4 regions of the Geodermatophilus sp. SYSU D01105 genome follow, and region 2 is predicted to be linked to each of the others. Evidence: riboswitches for the same ligand, from Rfam matches in the RefSeq annotation. Region 2 holds a riboswitch; each other region holds the start of a gene.

Evidence for each region. A riboswitch is a leader RNA that binds a small molecule or an ion and turns the genes downstream of it on or off. The one in region 2 is predicted to bind cyclic di-AMP.
Region 1: another riboswitch for cyclic di-AMP. It lies ahead of ACI79I_RS16680 (C40 family peptidase); the one in region 2 lies ahead of ACI79I_RS20585 (aggregation-promoting factor C-terminal-like domain-containing protein).
Region 3: another riboswitch for cyclic di-AMP. It lies ahead of ACI79I_RS20310 (LysM peptidoglycan-binding domain-containing protein); the one in region 2 lies ahead of ACI79I_RS20585 (aggregation-promoting factor C-terminal-like domain-containing protein).
Region 4: another riboswitch for cyclic di-AMP. It lies ahead of ACI79I_RS21625 (aggregation-promoting factor C-terminal-like domain-containing protein); the one in region 2 lies ahead of ACI79I_RS20585 (aggregation-promoting factor C-terminal-like domain-containing protein).

The regions. Positions count from the first base shown of each region.
Region 1 is NZ_JBJGYR010000017.1:37,933-40,119, forward strand. It holds gene ACI79I_RS16670 (DEDD exonuclease domain-containing protein) at 1-437, opposite strand, end outside; gene ACI79I_RS16675 (hypothetical protein) at 711-1,025, shown strand; cyclic di-AMP (ydaO/yuaA leader) riboswitch at 1,213-1,411, shown strand; gene ACI79I_RS16680 (C40 family peptidase) at 1,428-2,187, shown strand, end outside.
Region 2 is NZ_JBJGYR010000025.1:35,805-37,991, forward strand. It holds gene ACI79I_RS20585 (aggregation-promoting factor C-terminal-like domain-containing protein) at 30-911, opposite strand; cyclic di-AMP (ydaO/yuaA leader) riboswitch at 1,150-1,298, opposite strand; gene ACI79I_RS20590 (LLM class flavin-dependent oxidoreductase) at 1,507-2,187, shown strand, end outside.
Region 3 is NZ_JBJGYR010000024.1:49,664-51,850, reverse strand. It holds gene ACI79I_RS20310 (LysM peptidoglycan-binding domain-containing protein) at 1-983, opposite strand, end outside; cyclic di-AMP (ydaO/yuaA leader) riboswitch at 986-1,147, opposite strand; gene ACI79I_RS20305 (VOC family protein) at 1,402-1,905, opposite strand; gene ACI79I_RS20300 (GNAT family N-acetyltransferase) at 1,933-2,187, opposite strand, start outside.
Region 4 is NZ_JBJGYR010000029.1:19,208-21,394, reverse strand. It holds gene ACI79I_RS21630 (alkene reductase) at 1-738, opposite strand, end outside; cyclic di-AMP (ydaO/yuaA leader) riboswitch at 931-1,090, shown strand; gene ACI79I_RS21625 (aggregation-promoting factor C-terminal-like domain-containing protein) at 1,334-1,774, shown strand; gene ACI79I_RS21620 (ArsR/SmtB family transcription factor) at 1,928-2,187, shown strand, end outside.

The DNA of each region.
Region 1 (2,187 bases), on a different contig from region 2:
TCCGCGCACGCCGCCTTGAGGAAGCCCAGGTCGAAGGGGGCGTTGTGGGCGACGAGGACCGCGCCCCGGGCGAACTCCAGGAAGCTGGGCAGGACCGCGCCGATCCGGGGTGCGGCCGCGACCATCGTCGTCGTGATGCCGGTCAGCACGCTGATGTAGGGCGGGATCTCGCAGCCGGGGTCCACCAGGGTCTGGAACTCGCCGAGGACCTGCCCACCGCGGACCTTGACCGCTCCGATCTCGGTGATCGCGCTGTCCTTGGGGGAACCCCCGGTGGTCTCCAGGTCGACGACGACGAAGGTGACCTCCGCCAGTGGGGTGCCCAGCTCGTCGATGGTGGCCTGCTCGTAGCGGGGGAGCGTGCCCGCGGCTCGCGCGGCCGTCCCGGCGAGGTGGGCGGGGGAGAGCGGCACCTGCCGGGGAAGGGAGGAGGGCACGGGCGGACGGTAGGTCGGCCCAGTGACAGTCCCGGGGACGCGCGCCGGAGGGCGGCCGGTGCCGGCGGGTCCGCAGCGGCTCGGGTGGCGGGCGCCACGGCGCGGGGCCTCCCGAGGGCGTTCCGGCCGCGTCCGGGGCCGTGCGCGCCGGGACCCGTCCCGCCGGGGCGCGCTCGCGCCGAACTGTCGGTGCCGGTCCCTAGCGTGCGAGCCGGACCGACCGGGGCCATGGAGGGCCTCCGCGACCGGGGTCGGCCAGCTGAGGAGTGGGCCATGTTGATCGACTGCGACACCTGCACCGTGCGCGGCACCGGCTGCGCCGACTGCGTCGTCACCGTGCTGCTGGGGGCGCCGCCGGGCTGGCGGGGCGAGGACCCGACCGTGGTGCCGATGACCGGCCGGCGCGAGGCCGGCGTGGCCGAGGACGCCGTCGTCCCGGGCCCGGGCGTGGTCGTGGAGTTCGACGAGGTCGAGCGCCGTGCCGTCCGGGCGCTCGCCGAGGGCGGCCTGGTGCCGCCGCTGCGGCACCAGGGTCAGCCGGGTGCGCGGGACGGCGGGGCCGCACGAGGCCGGCGGCGCACGGGGTGACCCGGTCCCCTGCGGGGCCGGGGCGCCCCGGCCGACGCGCCGCGGGTGACGCCGACCGGCGGTGTGTCGCTCCGCCGCCCTGTGGATGTCACCACAGTCCCCGCAGGCCCCATTTGTCACAACTTCATCACGCCCGTACGGTGAGCCGGTCCGACCGGGTGGTCGTCACCCGCAGAGAGGTGGCCTCGGCCGGGCACCGCCGAATCGCCCGACGTGCCCGTGCGGCACGGAGGGGGAACCGGGGACCCACCGCAGCACTGGGGTGAGTTCTCGCGTGCGCCGGTCCGCCGGGGCACACGCGCCGGCTCGCCGGGGCGCAGAGATAGGGCACGTCTTCCCAGCCCGAACCCGTCAGCTAACTCGGTAGGCGGTCGCTGAGGAAGAAACGGAGAGCCGCCGACCGTGGCGACCCCCCGCCCTGCCCTGGGGCATGCGCTCGACCAGATCGACTCCGACCTCCCGCTGGCGTTCCGCCGCCCGACCCTGCCCCGCCGCCTCGGCCGGGGGATCGTCGTGGGCGCCGTCGCGACGCTCTCCCTGACGCTGCTGCCGGGGACCGCTGCCGCGGACCCGGAGCAGGCCACCAGCGCGGCGCAGGCCGCGCAGCTCGTCGCGCGGGCCGGTCACGACCTCGAGGTCGTCACCGAGCAGGCCAACGAGGCCCGCGAGACCCTCGCCCAGCAACAGGCCGCCGCGGAGGCCGCGCACCAGGCCGCCGCCGCGGCCCGGCAGCAGCTCGACGCCCTCGACGGCCAGATCCGTCAGGTCGCCCGCACCGCCTTCACCGCTGGTGACGGGATGCCCGAGCTGGACCTGCTGATGACCAGCGACTCGCCCGAGGACTTCGTGTCCCAGCTGGCCATGCTCGAGGCGATCGCCGGCCACACCAACGAGGTGCTCGCCGAGGTCGCCCGGAGCGCGGGTGCCGCCGAGCAGGCCCAGCAGGACGCCGACGCCGCCGCGGCCCAGGCGCAGGCCACCCTCGACGACGTCACCGCGCGGCAGGAGCAGCTCGAGGCCGACATCGCCGACTACCAGGCGCAGTACGCCGCGCTGTCGGCCCCGCAGCAGCAGGAGGTCGTCACGGCGCACGCCGGCCAGGCCGTGGCCGCCGCCGCGCCGGCCCCCGCCAGCAGCGGTGCGGCCCAGGCCGCCGTCGACA
Region 2 (2,187 bases):
TGCGCGTCCGGGACGCGCGCGGTGTCGGCTCAGTACCAGCCGGTGGACTGCGAGTGCGACCAGGCCCCGCACGGGGAGCCGTAGCGCTCCTCGATGTAGATCAGGCCGGCGTCGATCTGGCGGTAGCCGTCCGAGGTCTTGGCGATCCCGGTGCCGGCCCAGGTGGAGTCGAGGAACTGCGGGATGCCGTAGGCGGTGCTGGAGGGGTTCTGCGCGTTGGGGTTCCAGCCGCTCTCCTTGCCCCACAGCTTCTCCAGGCAGCTGAACTGGTCGGCGCTGCCGACCTTGCTCATGGCGTAGTCCTTGAAGGACCCGCTGCGCGCCGGGGCGGCGGCCGCGGCCGGAGCAGCGGCGGCGGCAGCCCGGGCCGCCTGCGCGGCCTGCTGCTCGGCGGCAGCGCGCTCGGCGGCCTCCCGGGCGGCCTGCTCGGCAGCAGCGGCCTCGGCGGCGGCACGCTCGGCGGCCGCGCGCTCGGCGGCCTGGCGCTCCAGCTCGGCCTGGTCGGCCGCGGCCTGCGCCTGGGCGGCGCTGGCCTGCGCCGCCTCGCGCTCGCTGCGGGAGGCGGTGAGGCCCTCGAGCGGCGCGAGGTCGGGCGCCGACGCCGTGGCGGGGTCGGCGGTGATGCCGAGCTGCTCGGCGACGCTCATCGAGGCGCTGACCGTCGCGGTCTCGGCCTCGGCGGCCGGCTGACCGGTGGTCAGCACGTTGACGACGATGGCGCCCGCGGCCGCGGTGGCCAGCAGGATCGCCGGCCGGCGACCCCGGGCCGGCAGCCGCAGCCGGCGACGGGGAGCGGCGGAGGGGAGCTCCGCGGTGGCGGGCTCGGCGGCGGCGAGCTCGGCGGTGGCCGGCTCGCCGGTGAGGGCGTCGGCGTCGGCGGGACGCGGGAACTGCGACGTGCGGGAGGTCATGGGGGTTCGTGTGCTCCGGGGGCGTGGGGGCGCGCACGAGCCGGATCTCAGCGAAGTGAGGTCAGCCCGGGGTGCGGCGGTCGACGTCGGGAGGTGCCGGTGGCGGTCGGGAGGGACGCGCGGCGCCGGCGGTTCGCGGTCAGCGGGACGGGCGGGCCGGGGAGGAGGCGCGAGGTGCGCGCGGCCGGGAGTCCCTGCGAGCCGCGAGGGCCCGTGGGCGAGGCATGCGGATGCTCTCCGTTCCTTCCGTGGCCGCCTACCGAGTTAGCTGACGGGTTCGGGCGGGAAGGTGCCCTACCTGCCCTCCGAGCGGGGCTCGGCGGGCAGGACTCACCCCAGGACTGCGGTGGGTCCCCGGCTCGCGTCCACGGGAGGCGGACACGACTCGGCGGCGTCCGGCCAGGCTCCCCGGATGGGGACGCACGACCGACCGGACGCACTCACCGTAGGGGCCGTTACCGTGCCGTGACAATCCCAGGGGTCACATCCGTTGCGTGAGGTACCTCGCGCGGGAGTGCCGGCCGCGGCGGAATACCCCGGCCGTGGGACCGTTGCACGCAGCAGTAGTTGCGCTCTCAACCACCTGGAGCACGAGATGCAGTTCGGGATCTTCTCGGTCAGCGACATCACGACCGACCCCACGACGGGGCGCACGCCCAGCGAGGGTGAGCGGATCAAGGCGATCCTCACGATCGCGCAGAAGGCCGAGGAGGTCGGGCTGGACGTGTTCGCGCTCGGCGAGCACCACAACCCGCCGTTCTTCTCGTCCTCCCCCACCACCACGCTGGCCGCCATCGCGGCACGGACGAGCACCCTGCAGCTGTCGACGGCGACCACCCTGATCACCACCAACGACCCGGTGAAGATCGCCGAGGACTACGCGATGCTGCAGCACCTGGCCGACGGCCGGGTCGACCTGATGTTGGGCCGCGGCAACACCGGGCCGGTCTACCCGTGGTTCGGGCAGGACATCCGCAACGGCATCCCGCTGGCGGTGGAGAACTACGCGCTGCTGCGCCGGCTCTGGGACTCCGACGTCGTGGACTGGTCCGGCCAGTTCCGCACCCCGCTGCAGGGCTTCACCTCCACCCCGCGCCCGCTGGACGGCGTCCCGCCGTTCGTGTGGCACGGCTCGATCCGCTCCCCGCAGATCGCCGAGCAGGCCGCCTACTACGGCGACGGCTTCTTCTCCAACCACATCTTCTGGCCCAAGGAGCACACGCAGCGGATGGTGGAGTTCTACCGCCGGCGCTTCGAGCACCACGGCCACGGCTCC
Region 3 (2,187 bases), on a different contig from region 2:
TGCCAGATCACGTACTCGACGCCGAGCTCGTCCCAGTGGTCGACCTGGTACTGGGCGATGGCGTCCCCCAGGGCGGCGTCGGACAGCACCATGTAGTCCAGGGCCAGCCCGGACGGGTGCCCGTGCGGGTCGACCGCGCTGCCGCGGGTGCCGCCGATGGTGATGCCGGCGGCGCCGGGCACGTTGCTGACCACCGCGTCGGCGGCCGCCTGCGCCTGCGGCCGCACGGCGCCGGCGCTGTTGGTGATCTGCGCCGTCGTGGGCGCAGGTGCCGGAGCGGCCGGGGCGGCGGCAGCCACGGGGACCGAGTTGCCGACGGTGCCCACCTCGACGGGGGCGACGGCGGCCTGCGCGGCACCGGCGACCAGCAGCACCTGACCGGGGAAGATCAGGGTCGGGTCGCTGCCGATGACGCCGACGTTGCGCTGGTACAGCTCGCGCCAGGGCTGGTGGAACGTGGTGGCGATCTCGGCCACCGTGTCGCCGCGCTGGACCGTGTAGACGTCCGACGGGGCGGCGGTCGGGGCCGGAGCGGCCTCCGGGGCCGGGGCGACAGCCGGCGCTGCGGGAGCGGCGGCCGGCGCGGGGGCCGGCGCCTCGACAGCGGCCGGCGTGGTGCCGTCGGCCAGCTGCTTGCCGCAGGTCGGCCACGCGCCGATGCCCTGCCCGGCGAGGACCTTCTCGGCGATCTCGACCTGCTGCGCCGGGGTCGCGAGGTCCGCGCGGGGGGCGAGGTCGGTCCCGCCGTAGCCGGCCCAGGTGGACTGGCTGAACTGCAGCCCGCCGTAGTAGCCGTTACCGGTGTTGATGCTCCAGTCGCCGCCGGACTCGCACTCGGCGACGCCGGTCCAGTCGTGGGTGGTGGCGGCGGATGCCGGGGTGCTCAGGACGCCGAGTCCGACGACGGTGGCCCCTGCCGCGACGGGGGCCTTGGCGATGACCTTCTTGGTCCGGACATAGCGCGGCGCACGGTGCTTGGCCATGGGTGATCTCCGATCACCGCCGGCGAGGTGAGCTGTCGGGTTCGGACGATCGGTGCCCGGCCGCGGATCGCGGCTTCACCCCGAGGCGCGCCCGGCCGTTCGGCCGGAGCGCCGTGGAACGTGGGTCCCCCACCCCTGCCCTGAGGTTCTGGAGACGGCTACCGGTGGGCAGGGTTTGGCGGACCGGCGCCACGCTCCCATCTGCGGAACGCAGCCAAAACGTTACGTTGGGTCATGTGAACTGTCGCCGTGACGGTCGTCACGTGGTGGTGTGCGTGGGGAGGACGTGCAGGTCGGGGCAGGAGCGCTCCGCGGACGTGCTCTCCGGCACAGGGTCCCGGCGGCGGCCGCGGCTCCCGGCGGCGGCCGCGGGTCCCGGCGACAGCCTCGGGAACGGTCCGGCCGCCGCCGGGGTCGGTCACAGGACCTGGTGGCCGTACATCTCCCCGAGCGGGTCGGCGATCAGCTCGATGCGGGCGCCGTCGGGGTCGCGGAAGTACACCGACACCCCGCTGTGCACCTCGTGCGGCACCCCGGCGTCGGTCAGCCGCCGCACCAGCTCCTGCCAGCGCTCGGGGTCGACGCTGATGGCCATGTGGTGCAGCCCGCCGAGCACCTCGGCATAGGGGCCGACGTCCAGGCCGGGGAAGTCGAAGAAGGCGATGAGGTTGCCGTTGCCGATGTCGAAGAAGAAGTGCGAGGAGCCGGGGTAGTCGCGGTTCTCGATCAGCTCGGTCAGCGGGAAGCCCAGGACGTCCTGGTAGAAGCGCACGGTCCGCTCGACGTCGCTGCTGATCAGGGCGGTGTGGTGCAGGCCGCGGGCGGTGGTGGCGGGGCGCTCGCCGGCCGGCCGCAGGTGTGCGGCGCGGATGCGCGCCCGCTCGGCCTCCAGCGCAGCGGGGTCGGGGGCGGTCGTCGTCATCGGGGTGCGTCCTCTCGGGTCGGGGCGTCAGCGGTCGGCGGAGGGGGCGAGCCGGAACTGCTCCCGCCGCTCGGCGGGCACGAGCTCGAGATAGGCGGGGTGTCGCTGGATGTAGCCGCGGATGAACGGGCAGAACGGCAGGACGGCGTGGCCCGCCGCCCGCGTGGCGTCCAGGGCGCCGCGGGCCAGCACCGAGCCCAGCCCCCGGCCCTCGAAGGCCGGGTCGACGACGGTGTGGGTGAAGGCGACCGACGACGCGGTCCGCCGGTACTCGGCGAAACC
Region 4 (2,187 bases), on a different contig from region 2:
GTAGGTGGCGAGGACGTCGTCCCGGTCGGTCTCGAGGGCGTCCTGGATGTCGTGCTCGGGCGAGATCCGCAGGCCGACCTTGCCGGCGCCGATCGCCGCGGCCACCGCCGTCACCACCTGGCCGACGAAGCGCGCCCGGTTCGCCGGCGACCCGCCGTACTCGTCGGTGCGCTGGTTGGACGCCGGGGAGAGGAACTCGTGCAGCAGGTAGCCGTTGGCGCCGTGGATCTCCACGCCGTCCAGCCCGGCCTCGACGGCGCGGCGGGCGGCGGAGACGAAGTCCGACACGACGTCGCGGGCCTCGGCCACGGTCAGTGCGTGCGGCACCGGGTAGGGCTGCTTGCCCTTCTCGGTGTGCCCCTCGCCGTTGATGGCGATGGCGCTGGGGGCGACGACGCGGCGGCCGCCGTTGACGTCGGGGTGGGTGACCCGGCCGCCGTGCATCACCTGCATGACGATCGTGCCGCCGCGGGCGTGCACCGCCTCGGCGACGCGGCGCCAGCCCTCGACCTGCTCGTCGGTGACGATGCCGGGCTGGCCGACGAACGCCTGCGACTCGTGGTTGGGGTAGGTGCCCTCGGTGATGATCAGGCCGACGCCGGCGCGCTGGCGGTAGTGCTCGACGACGAGGTCACCGGGGACGCCGGAGGCACCGGAGCGCATGCGGGTCAGCGGGGCCATCACGACGCGGTTGGCGAGCTCGATGTCGCCCAGGGTCACGGGGGAGAACAGGTCCACGGGGAGTTCGACGCTCGACCGTGGGGCCGCCATTCCGGGACGCGACCGTCACGACGCTCACAGTGACGCGCGTCCCGTCGGCACCACTACGGCGTCACACCGATTCGTCGGCCGTCGAGTGGCGCGGTGCACATCGCGTTCTTACGGTGACTGCGTCCGGCCGATCGTCGCCTCCCGAGCCCCGGGAGCCCGCGCCGGACGCCGCCGAGTCGCACTCACCAGGTGGGTGCGAGCCGGGGACCCACCCGCACCACCCGGGGTGAGTCCCGCTCCCGGGAACCATCCGGGAGCGGGTAGGGCACTCCCAGCCCGAACCCGTCAGCTGACCCGGTAGGCGGCCCGGGGAGACAAGGAGAACCACCGCGCCCGGGGCTCTCGCCCCCGCGCGCCCACAGGGTCCGGGACCGTCGCGCTCCCGCCTGTCCACGTCCCAGGTACCAGCCGCCCGGCACGCACTGTCGGCCGACGGCGCCCAGCCGGGCACCCGTGTCCGGCCGGTGCCGCGCGCCCAGCTGACGACACGCCGACCGGCGCGGCCGGTCCCGCACGTCCCGGCGCCGACGGTGCCGGGCACCCGCACAGCACGAGGACCACCATGCACAACGAGCACACCCACTCACCCCGCGCCCTGCACCGGCTCGCCGTCGTCGGCGCCCTGGGCCTCTCGCTGGCTCTCGCCCCCGTCGGCGGGTCGCTGGCCCAGGCGGAGGTCCAGGGCAGCCCGGCCGCGGTCGGGGCGAGCGAGAAGCAGGCCTACAAGGACCACGCCCTGGGCCAGGTCGGTGGCAACCGGACCCAGTTCGGCTGCCTGGACCGGCTGTGGGAGCGGGAGAGCGGCTGGAACCCGCATGCCCAGAACCCGACGAGCAGCGCGTACGGCATCCCCCAGTTCCTCGACTCGACCTGGGCCAGCACCGGCATCCGCAAGACGTCGGACCCGTACCGCCAGATCAAGGCCGGCCTGATCTACATCGGGGAGCGGTACGGCAGCCCCTGCGGGGCATGGGACCACTCACGGTCCACCGGCTGGTACTGAGGACGAGCTCCCTTCGACGTCACCCGTGTCACCGGCTGACCGGCTGACCTGATCCGCGACGGGGGGCCACCCCGACCCGGGTGGCCTCCCGTCGCCTCGAGGAGCGGGCACACCGCGTCCCACACGGCCGCCCATCCCCGCTGTCATCGCCGAATGCCGATGACATCGAGTGCGAGCGCTCCAGAGCCGTCGGTCGACGAGACCACCGCGCTCTCCGCCGCCGCGTGCGTGTTCCGCAGCCTCGGCGACCCGGCCCGGCTGGCGATCCTGCGTCACCTGGCGCTCGGCGAGCACAGGGTCGTCGACCTCACCGCGCACCTCGGGCTGGCGCAGTCGACCGTGTCGGCGCACCTGGCCTGTCTGCGTGACTGCGGGCTGGTGACCTCCCGGCCGAAGGGCCGGGCGTCGATGTG